One region of the Variovorax sp. LjRoot84 genome, then DNA from elsewhere that is predicted to be linked to it. Evidence: predicted binding sites of a transcription regulator. Region 1 holds the regulator's gene; the other holds the start of a gene.

What was found. Region 1 encodes sigma-54, which starts transcription at its own class of promoters, with help from an activator protein. Its sites were predicted from a motif close to TGGCANGNAANCTGCTTT; they were not measured.
Region 2: pedF (cytochrome c-550 PedF) is a predicted target of sigma-54. The motif match lies at 6,262-6,279, and genes of this name have one in related genera.

Annotation. Positions count from the first base shown of each region.
Region 1 is NZ_CAXUTE020000001.1:5,724,700-5,732,452, reverse strand. Features, by position in the region: gene argS (arginine--tRNA ligase) at 1-1,481, shown strand, start outside; gene ACSQ9I_RS28270 (SPOR domain-containing protein) at 1,491-2,210, shown strand; gene ACSQ9I_RS28265 (thiol:disulfide interchange protein DsbA/DsbL) at 2,295-2,939, shown strand; gene lptA (lipopolysaccharide transport periplasmic protein LptA) at 3,066-3,758, shown strand; gene lptB (LPS export ABC transporter ATP-binding protein) at 3,755-4,531, shown strand; gene ACSQ9I_RS28250 (RNA polymerase factor sigma-54) at 4,546-6,126, shown strand; gene ACSQ9I_RS28245 (phospholipase D family protein) at 6,129-7,733, shown strand; gene ACSQ9I_RS28240 (hypothetical protein) at 7,746-7,753, opposite strand, start outside.
Region 2 is NZ_CAXUTE020000002.1:998,495-1,006,247, forward strand. Features, by position in the region: gene ACSQ9I_RS35445 (DUF6429 family protein) at 109-357, opposite strand; gene ACSQ9I_RS35450 (hypothetical protein) at 525-1,085, shown strand; gene ACSQ9I_RS35455 (Acg family FMN-binding oxidoreductase) at 1,191-2,354, opposite strand; gene adh (aldehyde dehydrogenase) at 2,777-4,297, shown strand; gene ACSQ9I_RS35465 (DUF779 domain-containing protein) at 4,300-4,680, shown strand; gene ACSQ9I_RS35470 (ABC transporter substrate-binding protein) at 4,732-5,583, opposite strand; gene pedF (cytochrome c-550 PedF) at 5,597-6,064, opposite strand; gene ACSQ9I_RS35480 (sigma-54-dependent Fis family transcriptional regulator) at 6,418-7,753, shown strand, end outside.

The DNA.
Region 1 (7,753 bases):
CCGCGCTCCAGGCCACCCCGGCCTTCGCGCAGTGGGTCGATGCCATCGAGATCGCCGGCCCCGGCTTCTTGAACATCCGCCTCAAGACCGCTGCCAAGCAGCAGGTGGTGCGCGAGGTGCTGGCCGCGGGCGAGGCCTTCGGCCGCCAGCCCGCGCGCAGCGATCGCGTGCTGGTCGAGTTCGTCTCCGCCAACCCGACCGGCCCGCTGCATGTGGGCCACGGCCGCCAGGCCGCGCTCGGCGACGCGATCTGCAACCTGCTCGCCTCGCAGGGCGCGCAGGTCTGGCGCGAGTTCTATTACAACGACGCGGGCGTGCAGATCCAGACGCTCGCCACCAGCACCCAGCTGCGCGCCAAGGGCTTCAAGCCCGGCGATGCCGAATGGCCCGAGCAGGCCTACAACGGCGAATACATCGCCGACATCGCCGAGGACTTCAAGGCGAAGAAGACCGTGCGCTCGGACGATCGCGAATACACCGCGAGCGGCGACGTCGACGACATCGACTCGATCCGCCAGTTCGCAGTGGCCTACCTGCGCCACGAGCAGGACCTGGACCTGAAGGCCTTCCAGGTCCGCTTCGACAACTACTACCTCGAATCGAGCCTCTACACCAGCGGGCGGGTCGAGGCGACGGTGAAGCGGCTCATCGAGGCCGGCAAGACCTACGAGCAGGACGGCGCCCTGTGGCTGAAGTCGACCGACTACGGCGACGACAAGGACCGCGTGATGCGCAAGAGCGACGGCAGCTACACCTACTTCGTGCCCGACGTCGCCTATCACATCGCCAAGTGGGAGCGCGGCTTCGGCGAGGTGGTCAACATCCAGGGCACCGACCACCACGGCACGATCGCGCGCGTGCGCGCCGGCCTGCAGGCCGCGAACGTCGGCATCCCGGCCGGCTATCCCGAGTACGTGCTGCACACCATGGTGCGCGTGATGCGCGGCGGCGAAGAGGTCAAGATCAGCAAGCGCGCCGGCAGCTACGTGACGCTGCGCGACCTGATCGAGTGGACCAGCACCGACGCCGTGCGCTTCTTCCTCCTGAGCCGCAAGCCCGACACCGAATACACCTTCGACATCGACCTCGCGCTGGCGCAGAACAACGACAACCCGGTCTACTACGTGCAGTACGCGCATGCGCGCATCTGCTCGGTGCTGGCGGCCTGGGGCGGCGATGCGGCTGCGCTGGCGGATGTCGAGCTCGCGCCGCTGCAAAGCCCGGCTGCGCAGGCGCTGCTGCTGCTGCTGGCCAAGTACCCCGACATGCTCGCGGCCGCGGCCAAGGATTTTGCGCCGCACGACGTCACCTTCTACCTGCGCGAACTGGCTGCCTGCTACCACAGCTACTACGACGCCGAGCGCATCCTGGTGGACGAGGAGCCGGTCAAGCGGGCCCGCCTGTCGCTGGTCGCGGCCACCGCGCAGGTGCTGCACAATGGGCTGGCAATTCTCGGCGTGAGCGCGCCGCGCAAGATGTGATTTCGAACCATGACTAAAAGACAGAGCGGCAACATCGTCATCGGGCTGATCGTCGGCCTGGTGCTGGGGCTGGGCGTGGCGCTGGGCATCGCGGTCTATGTGACCAAGGTGCCGATCCCCTTCATGACCAAGACCCAGCGCGGCGGCCCCGAGCAAGACGAAGCCGAGGCGCGCAAGAACCGCGACTGGGACCCCAACGGCCCGCTCGCCGGCAAGGCAGGCGCCGCCCGCCCGCAGGCACCCGCGACGCCCGCACCGCCCCAGCCCGCCACGGCGGGGGCGCCCACGCCGCCGACCGCGCCGGCGCCCGTGGTGGTGCCACCCGGCGCGCAGCAGCAACAGCCACAGCGCGCCGGACGGCCGCCCCTGCCGGCCGAAGCCAACGCGGTGCCGCCATCGAATGACCCGATCGGCGATCTCGCGCGGGCACGTTCGGGCGCCAGCCCCGGCGCCACCACCGCCGCCGCGGCGCCCAGCGCCAGCACCACCGATCCTTTCATGTATTTCGTCCAGGCCGGCGCCTTCCGCACCCCCGAGGACGCCGAGGCGCAGCGCGCCAAGCTTTCGCTGATGGGCGTGGAAGCGCGCATCACCGAGCGCGAGCAGGCCGGCCGCACCGTCTACCGCGTGCGCGCGGGGCCTTTCAACAAGAAGGAAGATGCGGACCGGCTCAAGGAGCGGCTCGACGGCGGTGGCCTCGAATCCGCCTTGGTGCGCGTCCAGCGCTGAGCCTTCATCCATACTCAAGCTCGCCGGTCCGGGAACTCCGGGCCAGCCGCGGGCTCTGTCAGCCGCACAGGAGAACTTCTTAATATGAAACGTCGTGACTTTTCGCTGGCCGCCACTTCGCTGGGGCTTCTTCCCTTCGCCTCACCCTCGCACGCCCAGACGCTCGCGCCCAAGGCGGGCACCGACTACGCCGTGCTCGACAAGCGCGTGCCGGTCGACGCGCCGGCCGGCAAGGTCGAGGTGATCGAGTTCTTCTGGTACAGCTGCCCGCATTGCAACGCCTTCGAGCCGACGCTCGAGACCTGGATCAAGAAGCTGCCCGCCCACGTGTCTTTCAAGCGCGTGCCGGTCGCCTTCCAGCCCAGCTTCCAGCCGCAGCAGCGGCTCTACTACGCGCTGGAAGCGATGGGCAAGGTCGACGAATACCAGCGTAAGGTGTTCGCCGCGATCCACCAGCAGCGCCAGAACCTCTCGGGCGAGCAGCAGATCATCGACTGGGCCGCCGCCAACGGCCTCGACAAGGCCAAGTTCACCGAGAACTTCAAGTCCTTCAGCGTGGCGAGCAAGATCCAGCGCGCCAAGCAGCTGCAGGAGGCTTACCAGGTGGCCGGCGTGCCCGCGATGGGCATCGCGGGCAGGTGGTATACGGACGGCGAACTCGCGCGCAGCATGGATCGCGCGCTGCAGGTCACCGACTTCCTGGTCGGCGAAGCGCGCAAGAGCGCGTAAAAAAGCGCCTCCCGCCGCTCGTCGCGGCAACCAGCAGGAAGCCCGCTTCGGCGGGCTTTTTCATCCGCCGGCGGAAACCGGATCCATGAGGCCGCATACAATCGCCCAGCAAGTTTCGTGCCTTTTATGACATCGTTACATTCCTCCTCCGTTTCTCGCCACCTTTGTCGCGCTTTCGTATTCGCCTTGGGCGTGGCCGGCCTCGTGTCGGCGGCGCAGGCCGAGAAGGCGGACCGCACCAAGCCGATGAACATCGAGGCCGACGCCATGCGCTACGACGACCTCAAGCAGACCAGCGTCTTCACCGGCAACGTGGTGGTGACTAAGGGCACCATCATCATCCGCGGCATCCGCATCGACGTGCGGCAGGATCCCGAGGGCTACCAGTACGGCATCGTCACGGCCGCGCCCGGCAAGCTGGCCTATTTCAAGCAGAAGCGCGACGCCGGCCCCGACGAGTGGATCGAGGGCGAGTCGGAAGTCATCGAGTACGACAGCCGCGCCGACAACGTGAAGTTCATCCGCCGTGCGGTGATGCGTCGCCTGGTCGGCGCGACACCCAACGACGAAAGCAGCGGACCCTTGATCGTCTACGACCAGAGCAACGACACCTTCACCGTCAACGGCTCGCCGCTGCCGCCCAATGCGGGCGTGGCGACCCAGCCCGGCGGCCGCGTCAAGGCCATCCTCACGCCCAAGGCGGCCGCCTCGGCGCCCGCTGCCGGGTCCGCCAGGCCGGCGGCGCCGGCCGCCTCCGCGCCGGCGTCCGGAACGGGCCTGCGCTCGACCACCACGCTCGGCGGAGAGCAGCGCAAGTGAGCGGCGGCAACGAAGTCCTGGGCAGCCGCCTCGAGGCGCGCGGCCTGCAGAAGAGCTACGGCAGCCGCAAGGTCGTCAAGGACGTCTCGCTCGGCGTGCAAAAGGGCGAGGTGGTCGGCCTGCTGGGGCCCAACGGCGCGGGCAAGACCACCTCCTTCTACATGATCGTCGGGCTGGTTCGGGCGGATGCGGGCGAGATCAGCATCGACGGCGAACCGATCGCGCACATGCCGATCCACCGCCGCGCCCGCATGGGCTTGAGCTACCTGCCGCAGGAAGCGTCGATCTTCCGCAAGCTCACGGTCGAGGAGAACGTGCGCGCCGTGCTCGAGCTGCAGCGCGAACTCGACGACGCGGGCCGGCCGGTGCCGCTGTCGAAGCAGCGCATCGAGGAACGCCTCGGCGAACTGCTGCACGACCTGCGCGTCGACCATCTGCGCGATTCGCCCGCGCTGGCGCTGTCGGGCGGCGAGCGCCGCCGAGTCGAGATCGCGCGGGCGCTGGCCACGCAGCCGCGCTTCATCCTGCTGGACGAGCCCTTCGCGGGCATCGACCCGATCGCGGTGATCGAGATCCAGCGAATCATCAGTTTCCTGAAGGAACGCGGCATCGGCGTGCTCATCACCGACCACAACGTGCGCGAGACGCTGGGCATCTGCGATCACGCCTTCATCATCAGCGACGGGCATGTGCTGGCACAAGGCACGCCTTCGGAGATCGTCGACAACGCCGAGGTACGACGCGTGTACCTGGGCGAGCATTTCCGGATGTAGGGGACCGTACTTCGATGAAGCAAGGGCTCTCGCTTCGCGTTTCCCAGCACCTGGCGCTCACGCCGCAGCTCCAGCAGTCGATCCGGCTGCTGCAGCTCTCCACGCTCGAGTTGAGCCAGGAAGTGGAGCAGATGCTCGACGAGAACCCGTTCCTCGAACGCACGGCCGAAGAGGCGCCGCGCGAGGAGTTCGGTCTCGAGGCGGCCGATGCGCCGGTGCGCGACGAAGACCGCCAGGCCGAGGGCGAGGCTGACTTCGTCCCCGGCTCGGCCGCGGCGCCGGCCGAGGTGGCGGTCGCCGCCAACGGCGATGCCGAAGCGGCTGCGCCCGTCGACAGCGAACCCGACTGGGAGGGCGACGGTACGGTCGACCTCGCGCCCGACGACAGCGAATGGGGCGGCGATGCGCCCGCGCGCGCCAACAACCTCGGCGACGACGAGCGCACCGATGCGACCGAGCTCGCGCGCAGCCAGGAATCGCTGCAGTCCTTCCTGCACCGGCAGGCGCTGTCGCTGCGCCTGAACGAGAACGACTGCGCCGCGCTGCGCTTCCTGATCGAATCGCTCAACGACGACGGCTACCTCGAGGATTCGCTGCCGGCGCTGGCCTCGGGCCTCGCGGGCGACGACAACGACCAGTTCGACGAACTGGTGCATCACTTCCAGGTCGCGCTGGGCCTGCTGCAGAGTTTGGAGCCGGCCGGCGTCGGCGCCCGCAGCCTCGGCGAATGCCTGACCATCCAGCTGCGCCAGCTGGCGAGCGCCAAGGAGAGCGAGGAGGAGGCCCAGGTGCGCAAGACCGCCATCGCGATCTGCAAGCAGCCGATGGAGCTGCTCGCGCGGCGCGACTTCAAGCGCCTGGCCACGCTCACGCGCAGCAACGAGGACGAGGTGCGCGCCGCACTGCAGCTGATCGCCAGGCTCGAGCCCAAGCCGGGGCGCCGCTTCGTCGACGTCGAGCGCAACATCGTCGTGCCCGACGTGATCGTCACGCGCATCGGCCACGGCACCAACGCGAGGTTCCGCGTCATGCTCAATCCCGAGGTCATGCCGCGGCTGCGCGTGCACGACATCTATGCCGGCGCGCTCAAGCAGCACAAGGGCGAGGGCAGCCAGGCGCTGTCGCAGCGGCTGCAGGAAGCGCGCTGGTTCATCAAGAACATCCAGCAACGCTTCGACACCATCCTCAGGGTCTCCAACGCGATCGTCGAGCGGCAGAAGAGCTACTTCGTGCACGGCGAGCTCGCGATGCGGCCGCTGGTGCTGCGCGAGATCGCCGACGAGCTGGGCCTGCACGAATCCACCATCAGCCGCGTGACCACCGCCAAATACATGGCCACGCCCTACGGCACCGTCGAGCTCAAGTACTTCTTCGGCTCGGCGCTCGGCACCGAAACCGGCGGCAACGCCTCCAGCACCGCGGTGCGCGCGCTGATCAAGCAGTTCGTGAGCGCCGAGGACGTGAGGAAGCCGCTGTCCGACAGCCAGGTGTCCGAGATGCTCAAGGAGCAGGGCATCGAGTGCGCGCGCCGCACGGTGGCCAAGTACCGCGAGGCACTGCGCATCGCGCCTGCGAATCTGCGCAAGGCACTCTAGCGATGAGTCGCCGTCCGAGTCCGCTCCCAAGCTGGATTCGCCTCGGCCTGGCCTTGATGGCGGTGCTTCTTCTTTCCAGCGGCTGCGCGATGCTGCCGGCCGAATTCGAGCGCACGCCGTCCAAGGCGATGCCCTTGTCCACCGGAACCGTGCTGGGCCGCATCGCCAAGGCCTCGCAGCCGGATGCGGACTTGAGCGGCTTCCGGCTCATGCCCAGCGGCGACTTCGCGCTCAACACGCGGCTCGAGCTCGCGCGCCGCGCCGAGCGCACGCTCGACGTCCAGTACTACCAGATCGACAACGACGAGACCGGCCGCTACCTGCTGCGCACGCTGCGCGACGCGGCCCAGCGCGGCGTGCGCGTGCGGCTCCTGATGGACGATCTCTACACCGCGGGCGAGGACGAGCTGCTGCTCGCGCTGGCCGCCACGCCCAACCTCGAGCTGCGGCTCTTCAACCCGTTTCCGGCCGGGCGCGGCAGCATGCTCAGGCGCTTCTCGGCCTCGCTCTTCGACTTCAGCCGCGTCAACCGGCGCATGCACAACAAGCTCTTCATCGCCGACGGCGCGATGGCGGTAGCCGGCGGGCGCAACATCGGCAACCCGTACTTCACGCAGACGGCCGGCGCGAACTTCATCGACCTCGACACCTTCGTCGCCGGCGCTCTGATCCCGCGCCTTTCCAGCCTGTTCGACCTGTACTGGAACAGCGAGCACGTGCGGCCGATCGAAACCGTGGTCGCGCCCACGCTCGCGCGGGAGGCACGGCAGCGGCGCTTCGAGGAGCTGACTGCACCGGCCACCACCCCGGCACCGCGTCCGCCGGCGCCCAACGACCTGCTGGGCTACAGCCCGATCGTCGAGAACCTCAACGCCGGCAAGCTCGACCTCATCTGGACCACCGCCGAGGCGTATGCCGATTCGCCCGAGCGCGTGATCGGCAAACAGGTCACTTACGGCGGCGTGCCGCTGCTCGACGTCGACAGCGTGCGCTACAACGTGGTCGAGCAGATGCGGCGCGGGCGTTCCGACGTGACGCTGGTGTCGCCCTACCTGATCCCCGGCAAGGAGGGGCTGGAGGTGCTGCGCGAGATCCGCCGGCGTGGCATGAAGATCAGCGTGGTCACCAACTCGCTGGCCGCCACCGACGAGCCCGTGGTCCACACCGGCTACCGCCGCTACCGGGCCGACATGCTGCGGCTCGGCGCCGAGATCCACGAGCTGAGTTCGGTGCGCACGCGGCGCAGCGTGCGCCTGGGCCTGTTCGGCACGCAGATCGGACGCCTGCACGCCAAGTCGGCCGTGATCGACGGGCGCACGCTCTTCGTCGGCTCGATGAATTTCGACCCGCGCTCGGAAGTGCACAACACCGAGATCGGCCTCTTCATCTTCAGCCGCGAGATGGCGCAGCAGGTGCTGAAGCTGGTCGAGGTGCTCAAGCAGCAGGGCGCCTACAAGGTGCGCTTCGCGCCCGGCACCGAGAAAATGGAATGGGTGAGCGAGGAGGCCGGCGTCGAACAGGTGCTCACCAGCGAGCCCGATGCGGGCTTCTGGGACCACCTGATGCTGGAACTGCTGGCGCCGCTGGCGCCGGAGAGCCTGCTCTAGATCTAGACCTCATCAGTAGC
Region 2 (7,753 bases), on a different contig from region 1:
GTCATCGATGGGATCGCCGTGTAGGACTTGGCGACGCGCCCGGACTTCATTTGGCTGGATTGGGGTAGAGGGTCCGAACGTCCGTGGTTGGGCCGGATTCTGCCGCAGCTATGGCTGCTCCAGCGCCGCCCCGCTGGTCCCGAAGTGTTTGGCCGCGAGCTCCTTGGCGCGGCGCAGGCCCTCGTCAGTCAGGTAGACCGACTCTTGCCTGCCGTGGGGCTCCGTGATGAGCCCCTTGTCGTGTAGACCGTCCATGACTGCAAAGTCATACCGCTTCCACACGCGTCCGTTCTCGAACTCGAAGACGCCAAGCAACGCCAGAAGCGCCTCTTCGACCTTGACCATGTCGTATTTCATGTGCTCGCCCCTCAACGTTCAGCACGACGGTGACCCTGTGAAAGGGCCCAACCTCTGATTGGCTGCGCCCACTGCACGACTGCAGTTCGACTTTACGATGGTACTTTGGTCATTCGGCCTTAGCCCATCCAATATGGCCTGCCTTCAATTCCGGAAACCGCACAGAGATGAAAGCAAGCAAGAGTAAGGAAGCCGCGTCCTGGAGTGACGTCAAGGCCAGACTGACCCACTTCGACCACGACGGTCTGGTCGGCTTGGTGCATGACCTGTACACGGCCAACAAGGACAATCAAGTGTTCCTTCACGCCCGTTTCGGGCTGGACGAAGATGTCCTGGAGCCGTACAAGACCACCATCAACCGTTGGCTCTGGCCCGACATGTTCCGGAACCAGAACGCGTCCGTCGCCGAGGCCAAGAAGTCCATCGCGAATTTCAAGAAGGCCATTGGCCAACCGGCGGGTCTGGCAGAGCTGATGGTCTTCTACTGCGAGCGCGCGTCAGGCTTCAGCGTCGAAGTCGGCCTGCAGGACGAGGGCTACTTCAGTGCGCTGGTGCGAATGTTCGAGCAGGCGTTGCAGACCATTGCAAGACTGCCGGATGCGCAGCGGCCCTTGTTCATGGAACGACTGGATGCTGTGTGTCGCATCAGTCAGAACATCGGTTACGGAGTCGGCGAGGCCATGAGCGACCTGCTGACCGAATACGACAACATCTCACGACGACGTTGAAGATTGGCGTCTGGCCGAATTCTGTCGAGGCGACGAGGCTGGCGACGTAGAGCGTCGGTCTCACCTCTCATGTCCCGCATGATGGTTGTCGTCGATAACGAGCCCTCACGCGCGAATCAGCTGCGCTGCCAGGCCACGGCGCGGCGCAGGACCGACCGGCGGCGCATAACCCACACGCGCCCACATCTGCACGGTCCGCTCGGGTAGCGGCACGGCCAGCAGGCGCCGAATGTCGGCGTGGGGTCCGGCCTGCTCGGGATACTCCTGCAGGGCCTGCTGCAGCGGCTGCAGCGCCAGGCCCTGCCCGGTCGCGGCGAGCTGCACCCGCGCATAGGCGCGTCCCGCGTTGACCTGGGTCACCCGGTCGTTGCCCTCGGTCACCATCCAGAGGAAGCCGGGCGTGGACGCGAGCTTCTTGCCGAAGTCCTTGATCTGGCTGGTGGTGGCGAAGGCATCGGACACTGGCGCCTTGCTGCGGTCGAACAGGCCGATGCGCTCGAGCAGCACCACCGTCGGGTCCAGCATCGACAAGCCGTCACGGTGCTTCTCGATCTCGGCGGCGCCGACGCGCAGCACCTTGTACGACTCCAGGATCGTGCGCGGCGTGCTCAGCTCGATGCGCCAGGCCTCGGCCGCGATGGCGCGATGCTGTTCCAGCGCGTCGGCCCGGTCCGCGCCGACGAAGCCGAAATGCAAGGGGTGCGGCCCCACTGCTTCGACCATCGCCTTCCAGGCCTCGGCGGGCACCGGCCGCTGCAGGTCGTACAGGCTGCGGTTGGTGCGGCGCGCGAGGATCTGCGCGAACAGCGGGTCCTTGCGCGTGGCCGCATCGGGCATCAGGCGGATGCGCGCCACCGGTCGCTGATCGAGCTTCTCCGGGCCGAACGCACCCTCGGGAAACAGCGTGATGTCGGCACGCAGCCCGCGCTCGCGCGCCGCGATGTCGAGCAGCTCCAGGAAGGTGCCGTGGCTCATCATGATCTGGCGCGAGAACGGGTCGGTCTCGGGCAGCAGCCGGCCAAGGTCGCAGCGCAGCACGATCTCGTCCGGCGTGCGCAGATCCACCAGCCAGGACTGCAGGTTGTGCGAGTGCGGCGCCAGGATCGCGTAGCCGAGGATCCAGCGGCGCGGGTCGGCCTCCGGCCCCGGCCCCTGCCACGGCTCGATGGCCGCAGCGGGCATCTGCTGGCTGCAGCCGGCGAGTGCCGCCGTCGCCGCAGCGAAGACGAAGCCGCCTCCCGCAACCCGAACGAACTTGCGACGATCCATTGCGACTCCTTCGGCCATCTGCCGCGCGCCTGTGCATGGGATGCTGCGAATCTTGATGTTCAAGTACGCAGGTGGCAAGCGCACCGCGCGGCGCGCTTGAGCAAGATCAAGGTAGGGCACCTTGGCGCCGGGTGGAGGAGCTCGGAGCTGAAGGCCGCTGGCGTGCGCCAAGTCGGTACTGCGCGGCTGCACGTGCAACGTGATCCGTTTTGCAGCAGTTGCTCCTCTACGGCACAGCCGCCCGCTGGAGCAACGACGACGCACCGCGCGAGCCCGGCGGAAAAACTCCATGCCTGACAACGGCTTGCGTCGTCCGCGATGAGGCCGCCGCGGCGTGGCCCGCGCTTTGCACTGAGTCGCTCCGCGGGCCGCGTCGCGTCCCGCCATCCGCTTTTTTTCAACCACCCGACTGGAGACGACTCATGGACATGGCAGAAATGACCCACCTCGACATTGCGAACCCGTACAAGAAGCAATACGGCAACTACATCGGCGGCGAGTGGGTTGCACCGATCGACGGCCAGTACTTCGACAACCTGACACCGATCACCGGCCAGGCCTTCACCAGCATCCCGCGCTCGAACGCGAAGGACATCGAAGCCGCGCTCGATGCTGCGCACAAGGCGAAGGCGGCCTGGGGCTGCACGTCGCCCACCGAACGGGCCAACGTCCTGCTCAAGATCGCCGATCGAATGGAGCAGAACCTCAAGACGCTTGCTGTGGCCGAGACGATCGACAACGGCAAACCGCTGCGCGAGACGATGGCGGCCGACATGCCGCTGGCCATCGACCACTTCCGCTATTTCGCCAGCTGCATCCGCGCGCAGGAAGGCGGCATCAGCGAGATCGATCACGACACTTATGCCTACCACTTCCATGAGCCGCTGGGCGTGGTCGGGCAGATCATTCCGTGGAACTTCCCGATCCTCATGGCGGTGTGGAAGCTGGCCCCCGCACTGGCCGCAGGCAACTGCGTGGTGCTCAAGCCGGCCGAACAGACGCCCGCCTCGATCCTGGTGCTGATGGAGCTGATCGGCGACCTGCTGCCGCCCGGCGTGCTCAACGTGGTCAACGGCTTCGGGCTGGAGGCGGGCAAGCCGCTGGCGTCGAGCAAGCGCATCGCGAAGATCGCCTTCACGGGCGAAACCACCACCGGCCGGCTGATCATGCAGTACGCGAGCCAGAACATCATCCCCGTAACCCTGGAGCTAGGGGGCAAGTCGCCCAACATCTTCTTCGAGGACGTCATGGCGGCGGACGACGCCTTCTTCGACAAGGCGCTCGAGGGCTTCGCGATGTTCGCGCTGAACCAGGGCGAGGTCTGCACCTGCCCGAGCCGGGCGCTGGTGCAGGAGTCGATCTACGAGCGCTTCATCGAGCGCGCGATCAAGCGGGTCGAGGCCATCAAGCAGGGCCATCCGCTGGACCCGTCCACCATGATCGGCGCGCAGGCCTCGCAGGAGCAGATGGAGAAGATCCTGTCGTACATCGATCTGGGCAAGCAGGAAGGCGCGCAATGCTTGATCGGTGGCGAACGCAATACGCAGGTCGGTGAACTCGGCGCTGGCTACTACGTCAAGCCCACGGTCTTCAAGGGCCACAACAAGATGCGCATCTTCCAGGAAGAAATCTTCGGCCCGGTGCTGTCGGTGACGACCTTCAAGACCGAAGAAGAGGCGCTGGAGATCGCCAACGACACGCTCTACGGACTGGGCGCCGGCGTGTGGACCCGCGATGGCGCGCGTGCCTTCCGCATGGGCCGCGGCATCCAGGCGGGACGCGTGTGGACCAATTGCTACCACGCCTATCCGGCCCATGCGGCCTTCGGCGGCTACAAGCAGTCGGGCATCGGCCGCGAGAACCACAAGATGATGCTGGACCACTATCAGCAGACCAAGAACCTGCTGGTGAGCTACAGCCAGAACAAGCTGGGATTCTTCTGAAGATGCCCGAAGACGGCGTCAGCCGCGTGTCCGCCACGCCGGCCGCGCAGGCGCTCATCGAGCGCCTGCGCGCCGTGCACGGCCCGCTGATGTTCCACCAGTCCGGCGGCTGCTGCGACGGCAGCGCACCGATGTGCTTCGCCGCCGGCGAGTTCGTCACCGGCGATTCGGACGTCTGCCTGGGCGAGATCGCGGGCACGCCGTTCTACATGAGCCGGGCCCAGTTCGCGTATTGGGAGCATACGCATCTCATCATCGATGCGGTGGCGGGCAACGGCGGCATGTTCTCGCTCGAGCGGCCGACCGGCCTGCGCTTTCTCACACGCTCGCGCCTGTACGACGACGCGGAGTGGAAGGTGCTCGAAGCGCGCGGAAGGCTCTAGCGCCGCGGCGCAGCTCACGCGAACCCGGCAGCAGGCTGCCGGTTCCGCGCGTCATGCGGCTTGCCACGCGAGGTTGCCGTGCTCGAAGATCTGACGCAGCCGGCCGCCGGCCGCGATTTCGTTCACCGCGCGCTGCAGCGCCTGCGCCAGCTCGGTGGCGTCACGCTTGACGGCCATGCCGACGGCCCATCCGTCGCGCGGCGCCCGCGGCGAAGGCATCGGCGCGATGGCGAAGCGCGGGTCGCCGCGCAGCACCGACTCCATCTCCGAGGCCAGTCCTGCGGCCACCGCCACCTCGCCGCGCAACAGCGCGCGCGCCGTCTCGGCGCCGTCCTTCCATTGCGTGATCAACTGGCTCCGATAGGCGCCGCCATCGGCGCCGATCAGCAACCAGCCGGCGAGCGACTGGCCAGGCACCGCCACCTTGTCGGCGCCCAACTGGGACAGCGTCTCGAGCCGCGGCACGCGCTCGAGCTGGCGTGCCATCACGACCTGATCGCGGTAGTACGGCGCGAAGATGCTGACCTGCGGGTTGCCTTCCATCAGCGGCCGGTCGACCGGCACGTGCAGCAACACGTCGGCCGGGCCGTAGCCGAGGTAGTGGCCGCGCCACACCATGTTGCGCAAGTCGTCGTTCATGTTCTCGTCGGCATGGAACGGCAGCAGCGAGAGCTTGACGCCCAGCGATTCGGCCAGGGCGCGCGCCAGCTCCACGTCGATGCCCTGGCCGCCGACGTGGAACGGCGGCATGTCGTGGTAGAGGCCGACCGTCAGCGCGCCGCGCTCGCGCACGCGCTCCAGTGGCGTCGCCCGCAGGTGCAGCGGCGCACATGCCAGGGCTGCGGCGCCGGACACGCCCAGCAAGCGCAGGCAATCGCGACGGCTCGGTGTCTTGGGTGTCATGGTCCCTCCCCGCCTAGAACGGCTTGTCACGACGCGTTTCGAGATAGGCCTTGATCGCCCAGATGGCTTCCTGGTTCATGACCCCTTCGAACGGCGGCATGTACACCGCGCCGTTGCGCGTGCGCCCCTGGCGAACTGTCGTGAGATAGAACTCGTCGATCTCCTTCACGCAGGCGGCCTTCTTGGCGCTGTCCTTGAGCGCTGCGCATTCGTTGTCGATCTTGCGCAGGTCGGGCGCGATGCCGCCGGAGATCGCTTCCAGCCCATGGCAGCGGGCGCAGTTCTGGTTGTAGGCCGACGTGCCGATCTTGACGGCTGCGTCGTTGGCCCGGAACGGGTTCTCGGGACGCCACTCCTGGCCGAGCTTCGGCAGCGCCGACGTGTCGACCGCCTGCGGCGTCACGTCGCCGTGCGCCCATACGGCGGGGCTTGCGGCGCAGGCGGCGATGGCCAGCAGCCAGGCGCCGTGGCGCAAGGCCATGCGCCCGCGCCGGTGGCTGGGCGGGGTGGGTGCGGCCGGCAGATTTCCGTTTCGCTTCATGTCAGGTCTCCGTCATGGTCGTGTTGAAAGATGAGCTCGGTCTGCAAACGCCGTGCCACCCGCCGGTGTTGCAGGCGGGAACACAAATTGCCTGTGATCGATCGCCCAGTTGCTCCAGATCAAGCCGCACGTGCGGCACTGCGGCATCCTTGCCACTTTGGCCGGCCTGCTTTGCAACAGACCCGGAGAGCTGTGCCAAAACGCAGCAGTGCCACGCAGCTGGTGTCAACGGCCCGGCGCGCGGTTATTCGACGGAGACATCCTGCCTCGGCAGGCGCAGAGGAGACACAAAGATGTCCGCAACCCATCGCGCCTTGGTCACGAACGCCAAGACCTGGACGACGCCGTCGGCATTGCCTTTCGTGCGGCAGGCCGGGCGCACGGAACTGATCGAGCAGTCGCATCAGCGCTGCGCCGCGCTAGGGTTGACCCGCATCGAGCGCCCCGACTTCGAACCCCTGATGCGCAGCGACCTCAGCGTGGCGCGGGAGCGCAACCAGCGCCTGTTCACGCACGCGGCGCCGGTGATGGAGATGCTGTTCGAGCAGATCGTCAACACCGAGAGCATGATCGTGCTGGCCGATGCCCAGGGAACAATCCTGCACTCGGTCGGGGACGACAAGTTTCTCGAACGCGCCGGCAAAGTGGCACTGTCGCCGGGCGTCAGCTGGGCCGAGCATTCGAAAGGCACCAACGCCATCGGCACGGCGCTGTTCGAGGAGTCGCCCACGGTCGTTCACGGCGGCGAGCACTTCATCCATGCGAACAGCTTCCTCACCTGTTCGGCGGCCCCGATCTTCGATCCGCGCGGCAATATGCTCGGCGTGCTCGACGTCACCGGCGACCAGCGTTCGTATCACCAGCACACCATGGGGCTGGTGCGCATGTCGGCGCGCATGATCGAGAACCAGTGGTTGTCGGACGACTTCGGCAACCGGCTTCGGCTGCACCTGCACAGCCGCGTCGAATTCATCGGCACCTTGCTCGAAGGCATCATCGTCGTCGGCGCCGATGGCAAGATCCTCGGCGCCAATCGCAGCGCGCTGGACCAGCTCGACATGAGCAGCGCGGCGCTGCGAATGCAGAGCCTGACCAGCCTGTTCGGCACCACCGTCCCGGCCATGTTCGACCATCTCCGGGCACCGCTGTCGACGCCGATGTGCCTGAGCCTTTCGAATGGGCGGCAGTTCTATGTCAAGGCCCGCTTCAACGGCACGCCGCGCTCGATGATGGCCGGCCTGGGCGGCGACGAACCGGCATCGCAGGCCGTCACGGCCCGCGAAGCCGTGCCGGTCGACGCGAACCCGCCGCGCCATCCGGCCGACGCCGCGGCCGCGCCACCGAGCGCTTTCTCGGGCCTGCACTACCTGAAGACCGGCGATATGCGGATCGAGGCGATGGTGCAGAAGGTGCAGCGCGTCCTGAACCGCGACATCCCGCTCCTGATCCTCGGGGAAACCGGCACCGGCAAGGAGTTGCTCGCGCGCGCGGTGCACCAGGACTCGAACCGTTCCAGGCAGGCCTTCGTGGCCGTGAACTGCGCCTCCATCCCCGAGTCCCTGATCGAGGCCGAGCTGTTCGGCTATGAAGACGGCGCGTTCACCGGCGCGCGCCGCAAGGGCGCATGCG